2 regions of the Staphylococcus debuckii genome follow, and region 1 is predicted to be linked to the other one. Evidence: a T-box and tRNA genes for the amino acid it is inferred to sense, from the RefSeq annotation. Region 1 holds a T-box; the other holds one or more tRNA genes.
What was found. A T-box is a leader RNA that pairs with one kind of tRNA and senses whether it is charged. The one in region 1 lies ahead of serS (serine--tRNA ligase), so its partner is inferred to be a tRNA-Ser.

Region 1 (3,419 bases):
TTTTTCCGCCCATGAATGGAACTAATGCTTCAGGAATTGTAATTGAACCATCCGCATTTTGGTAGTTCTCTACAATCGCCGCGAATGTACGTCCGACTGCCAAACCACTTCCGTTCAATGTATGAACTAATTCTGGTTTAGAATCTTTATCGCGTTTGAAGCGGATATTTGCACGGCGTGCTTGGAAATCTGTCATGTTAGAGCATGAGCTGATTTCTTTGTAATCTTCATAACTTGGAAGCCAAACTTCTAAGTCATAAGTTTTACTTGAACTGAATCCAAGGTCGCCAGTACAAAGAATGACACGACGATATGGTAATTCAAGTTCTTCTAAGATAGCTTCTGCGTTGCTTGTTAACTGTTCTAATGCATCCCAAGAATCTTCAGGTTTTTCAAAACGTACCAACTCAACTTTGTCGAATTGATGCAAGCGAATTAAGCCACGTGTATCACGTCCGGCAGAACCCGCTTCACTTCTGAAGCAAGCTGACTGTGCAGTGAACTTGCCTGGCAATTGATCTGCAGACAAGACTTCTTCGCGGTAGTAGTTAGTAAGCGGAACCTCTGCTGTCGGAATCATGTACAAGCCTTCTTTTTCCACTTTGAACAAGTCTTCCTCAAATTTAGGTAATTGACCTGTACCATACATAGAGTTTGCATTTACTAATTGAGGTACCATCATTTCAGTATAACCGTGTTGTGTTGTGTGCTTAGTAAGCATGTAGTTCATTAATGCACGTTCTAATTGTGCACCTTCATTTGTTAAGAAGACGAAACGCGCACCTGATACGCGAGCAGCACGGTCAAAATTGGCCATTCCTAATTCTTCTACTAAGTCCCAGTGTGCTTTCGCTTCAAAGTCGAATTGACGAGGCGTACCCCATTTTTTCACTTCGATATTTTCTTCATCAGAATCGCCTTCAGGAACATCGTCATTCATGATGTTAGGGATTGTAGATAATCTGTAATTTAATTTTTCATCTACTTCATTTAATTCAGTATCTACTTCTTTAATGTCCTCGCCTAATTTTCTCATTTCAGCAATAACATCATCTGCATCTTCTTTATTACGTTTCTTCTCAGCAATTTCATCACTGACTTTGTTTCTTTTCGCTTTCATTTCTTCTGCTTTACCAATCAACTCACGACGTTTGTTGTCTAATTCTAAAACTTCGTCTACTACTTGTGGCTCCATACCACGTAATTTAACTTTTTCTTTTAAGTGATCTGGTTCATTTCTGAATAATTTGATATCTAACATAATGCTGTCATCCTTTCCAATATATCTACCAATTTTTTGAGTAATGTAAATCTATTAAGGAGGCAAAAAACAATAAAAAAATACCACGCCCCTACAAGGGACGTGGTATTACGTGTTGCCACCCTATTTAACAGTACAAGCATAAATACTCGGACTGCACTCTCGCTAAAATAACGGTTATTACCGGTTGTTCCTTTAATATGCAGGTAGATTCGTCTCAAATATTGATTGCTTATTCACACTCACCATAAGCTCTCTGAAATCAAATATCAGGATTACTTGTCCTGCGAACAATGTCTTATGAACTTAAGTTCACTATAGCAAACGTCATTATAATTTGCAATAAGTATTTTCAACTTTTTCAGAATTCAATAAAAATTCTTGTTATTTACATTCAATATCTGCATAGGCACTTTGCTGTAAATAGCGGGATACTTGCGTAATATCTTTGTGGAATTGACGGTCTTGAGTAATCGCTGGTGTGATATTGCGTAAGGTTTCATATTTTTCACGTGTCCGTGGAGACAATTTATCGATCCCTTTCAACTCTACAGCTTGCAAAGCAATAATTAACTCAATAGCCAACACGCGTCTCGTATTATCCACAATTTGATATCCGTGACGTGAGGCAATTGTTCCCATCGATACGTGATCTTCTTGATTGGCTGAAGAAGGTATAGAGTCTACACTTGCGGGATGTGCAAGGGTTTTATTTTCAGAAACTAAACTTGCTGCCGCATATTGCATAATCATTGCGCCACTTTGTAATCCTGGTTCCGGACTCAAGAAGGCAGGCAAGTCACCATTCAATTGCGGATTAACTAAACGTTCTAAGCGACGTTCTGCAATATTGCCCAATTCACTTACGGCTACCTTTAAAAAGTCTAAGGCATAAGCGACAGGTTGGCCGTGGAAATTGCCTCCAGAGATGACGAGCGTTTCGTCGTCTTCATGAAAAATCAGCGGATTGTCATTAGCCGCATTCATTTCACGTTCTAATTGTTTTTTTACAAAATTCAAAGTTTCGAAGCTGGCACCGTGTACTTGCGGAATACAACGTAAAGTATAAGCATCTTGAACACGGATTTCACCTTGTCTAGTAGTTAAATTAGAATCTTCTAACCAATACAACATACGATCTGCCACTGCGCTTTGTTCAGGAAAGTTACGTACATCATGTACTTCAGGACGATAGGCATCTGTGATTCCGTTCAACGCTTGATGTGTTAAAGCAGCAATCCACTCTGATTGATAAGCTAAGGCTTCCGCTTCAATCCAGCTTATCACGCCTTGTGCTGTCATAGCTTGCGTACCATTGATTAATGCCAGTCCCTCTTTAGCAGATAGCTGTAAAGGTTGACGTCCTAATTCGTCTAATACAGCAATGCTCTCGCGTTCTTCTTGTTGGTAATAAACTTTACCTTCGCCGATTAATGCTAAAGCCAGATGAGACAGAGGTGCTAAATCGCCAGACGCTCCTAATGAACCTTGTTGCGGAATAATCGGAATAATACGTTCATTAATGAAATAAGTCAATTGCTCTACTAAATCAGTCGTTACACCTGAATGACCTTTTAACATCGTATTCAAACGTAAAATCATCATCACTAATGAAACATCATGTGAAAAGGGCTCGCCTGTCCCGCACGCATGTGAACGAATTAAGTTGACTTGAAGCTGATTATATTGGTCTGGATCAATTAAGACATCACTGAATAAACCGAATCCTGTGGTAATGCCATAGATTGTTTCTTTATTTTTAATAATATCTTCTACAATAGCACGGCTCTTCTTAACACGTTCCATCGCCTCAGATGAGATTGAAATCTTATCTTGCTGATGTAAAAAATGCTTTATATCTTCAATTGTGAGCGACGCTCCGTTTAATTCTAATGTCAATTGAATTTACCTCCTCAGTAAAATAAATGGTTATAATTATCACAAGTATACGCTTACATTCAGAGAGCGACAATAGATTTCAGCAAAGCCGTAGCGTGTTAATACGTCACTAATTTAACAAGCTAAAACCTTTTACCTCCTTAAGTTGATTTAAAGTTTGTTAATACTTGCATCAAATCTGTATTGATTTTGTAAATATTAAGATATAAAAATCCTTTGATGATACACTCCAAGTGAATTAAAAAATAAAGGAGTGTAA
Region 2 (3,419 bases), 1.0 Mb from region 1:
CTTTTTCACTAAGTTTTATGCCGTATGAACGCTTATCTTCTTCATGTCTATATCGTTTTATAAATCCTTTAGACTCAAGCTTTACTAACTGTTGACTGATCGCACTTTTAGATATATTCATTATTTTAGCAATTTCACTAGGTTTATATTCAGGATTTTGAATGATTAAAGTTAAAATAACGTATTGTTGATTATTCAAATCAAAATTTTGATATTTCCTCTCTTCTTTTTCGAAATGAATATATAAATCTTCGCCTATTTTATTGATTGCTTTGGTCAGCTCTTTGAAGCTCAATGACTCTTTTAAATCTTGATTATTCGTTATACTCGTCTTTTCCATTCGCTTTTTCACTTCCTTTTTTCTTAAACCAATTTTTAGGATTCAATTTACTTTTATATTTATTCACGGCTTCTTTTCCTAATAATATTATAGCAAGTAACATAGATGATTCCGCAACAATAATTGTTCCACCTATAATCATCCCTTTTACCTTCAAATCAATTGGTAAAAATGTTGTTAAACCTGCTACCGCATATAATGCAAAACAAGCAATTACAGCACCAATTCCTACTTTAAACTTCTTACTTTTATTACCTTTATGCTTAACTTCTGTAAAATTTTCAGACAATTTAGTCACCTCGTTTAGTTTAGTTAACTAAACTAAATTATATAAGAATCCTTGCTGCTTGTAAAATATTAGGCGCAATAATTTTCTGATTAAAAATGAGCAAATATTTTAAAATTCCTAATAGACACAACCTTATTTGTTCGAATTTTCTATTATTTATTTTTCTTTAGTAATTATGGAGATAAATTTCTTTTACAAAAGGAGTGGTTATTAATAAAAGCAGTTACTTCTCAAGGTCATAAAAATATGGAAGTTCGCAAATTCGAAGATCCTAAGATAGAAACATCAACTGATTAGATAGCTAATGTCGGTTCAGAAAAAAGGAAGTTTGGACAAGATAATGTCCAAGCTTCTTCTTTAGTGTGGGCAGAGTTATTTGATTGTTAGGAAGTGTGCGATTTGTAATATGAGGTGCGAGTTGCGTGGCGAATACGTTCGATGGATAGATATATTGGCCAAGAATTAGGTCAACGTGTCCAATAAATGAATATATTGGACAAGATTACGATCAACGTGTCCAATATCCTGATAATCTAGACACTTCTTTAAATCTTGTGTCCAGATTACACCCTTTTCTAGACACTTCTCCAATTCTTGTGTCTAGATTACGACCTATTCCAATTCCTTCACACTTAATAAACGTCAACATCAGCCGAAAACGTGAACTCACTCTATCACTGCATATCCACCATAAATCTCTACAACAATAATGTTTTAATATCCAATTCAAAAAGCACCCTTGCTCTCATGTTACAAACATTGAAAGCAAAGGTGCTTAAATTTAGCGGAAGGTGAGGGATTCGAACCCTCGAGACGCTTGTGGCGCCTACACACTTTCCAGGCGTGCTCCTTCGGCCAGCTCGGACAACCTTCCATACACAATATATGTAATTAAATAAAAAATCAGAAACGATACTTCGTTTCTGATTGAATGACTCCTACGGGACTCGAACCCGTGTTACCGCCGTGAAAGGGCGGTGTCTTAACCGCTTGACCAAGGAGCCGTGGCTCCACAGGTAGGACTCGAACCTACGACTGATCGGTTAACAGCCGATAGCTCTACCACTGAGCTACTGTGGAATAATCAAATAATGGAGCGGGTGATGGGAATCGAACCCACAACATCAGCTTGGAAGGCTGAGGTTTTGCCATTAAACTACACCCGCATTAACGATTATGGGGCGGTTGATGGGAATCGAACCCACGAATGTCGGAACCACAATCCGATGTGTTAACCACTTCACCACAACCGCCAGACAAAGTTTAAAAGAATGGTTCAGGACAGAGTCGAACTGCCGACACATGGAGCTTCAATCCATTGCTCTACCAACTGAGCTACTGAACCGTATTATTAAAATGGCGGTCTCGACGGGAATCGAACCCGCGATCTCCTGCGTGACAGGCAGGCGTGTTAACCGCTACACTACGAGACCTAAGAAAAATATGTATTGCGGGAGGCGGATTTGAACCACCGACCTTCGGGTTATGAGCCCGACGAGCTACCGAACTGCTCCATCCCGCGATAATAATATTAGTAAATTTGACTACCTATTTAATATATCATACATTGTTAAGTAATGTCAAATCTTTTTAACAAAATGTGAACTTTGTTTCGTTGGTTTGAAACTTGTTAATCTCTTTTTTCAAGACAATAACTAGTATATTAACTTTCCCTTCTTGCGTCAAGCACATTCTAAAAGAAATTAGTGTAATAAATATATAATTACTATAAATCTTTATTTTTAGTGAGCAAATGACAATAAATTAAGCCGTTTTTCGTCTGTAATTCATTTAAAAAACATTATCATTTTAATTTTACATCAACAATTTACTTACTAAATTAAAGAAAGGGATTGAAACATCGTCAATAATGTTCCCTTCCCTTACGAATTAATATGATTCATTTTTTATTTTGAAATTGTAGCTAACCATGCAAATTTATTTTTTTGTACCATATCTAAATTGAGATTTAAATCTTTTACTATAGCTTTCAAATCCTCAATGTACGTATAATATTCTGTTTGTAAATCCTCAGTTAAATTGAAGTATTCTTTGTTGTTATAATAATTAATTAAATCTTGCTTATATTTCTCACTTTCAAACATTGTATCTAGAATTAACAACTTTCCATCTGCTGTTAAAGCATTCATCATATTTTGGATTGCTCCTGCCTTTTCTTCAGGTTTCACATGATGAAATGCGAATGAAGTTACAATATAGTTAAACGATTCATCAAATGGTATGTCGAAGAAATGACCATACTGCACATTTAAATGCTTAGTTTCATTGGCAACTGCGCGCATATCCTCAGACGGATCAATCGCTGATACCTCATTGCCTTTATCTTTCAGCATCAAAGTCAGATTTCCAGTACCTGCCCCGATTTCAAGTACTTTGCCTTCTGCTGTGCTTGCCAATTCATTCAACATTTCTGAATAATTGATAAAAACATCTCTGTATTCTTCGTTCTCTCCACTTACAGTAGCATCATATTCTGGTGCCCACTTCTTAAATATATCCATAAATTCCATTTCCCGATAACACCTCAATTCCGAGTATTTCGATATATATTATATATCATTAGTATTTCGAAAACAAAGTAAATTACTTACAATATAAAAGTTTTAATACTCTGAATTTAAATGCAATTCAGTTATTTTATTGCGAACATAAGTATACCAAACTATAAATAAACACCCCTAAAGTTGAATTTTCCAGGTTCAACATTAGGGGGTGCAGTACACAGTCACTTATTATTTAGTTGGTTCTTCTGTCCCTACAATAAATCCT

Region 2: it has a tRNA-Ser gene. The T-box ahead of serS (serine--tRNA ligase) is inferred to sense a tRNA for this amino acid. The anticodon was not compared.

Annotation. Positions count from the first base shown of each region.
Region 1 covers NZ_CP033460.1:213,844-217,262, reverse strand. The annotation lists gene serS (serine--tRNA ligase) at 1-1,261, opposite strand, end outside; T-box leader at 1,355-1,560, opposite strand; gene hutH (histidine ammonia-lyase) at 1,646-3,160, opposite strand.
Region 2 covers NZ_CP033460.1:1,863,549-1,866,967, forward strand. The annotation lists gene CNQ82_RS08775 (MarR family transcriptional regulator) at 1-340, opposite strand, end outside; gene CNQ82_RS08780 (transporter suffix domain-containing protein) at 315-629, opposite strand; tRNA gene CNQ82_RS08785 (tRNA-Ser) at 1,415-1,503, opposite strand; tRNA gene CNQ82_RS08790 (tRNA-Glu) at 1,562-1,633, opposite strand; tRNA gene CNQ82_RS08795 (tRNA-Asn) at 1,635-1,709, opposite strand; tRNA gene CNQ82_RS08800 (tRNA-Gly) at 1,722-1,795, opposite strand; tRNA gene CNQ82_RS08805 (tRNA-His) at 1,807-1,882, opposite strand; tRNA gene CNQ82_RS08810 (tRNA-Phe) at 1,902-1,974, opposite strand; tRNA gene CNQ82_RS08815 (tRNA-Asp) at 1,987-2,062, opposite strand; tRNA gene CNQ82_RS08820 (tRNA-Met) at 2,078-2,151, opposite strand; gene CNQ82_RS08825 (class I SAM-dependent methyltransferase) at 2,537-3,160, opposite strand; gene CNQ82_RS08830 (transcription repressor NadR) at 3,383-3,419, opposite strand, start outside.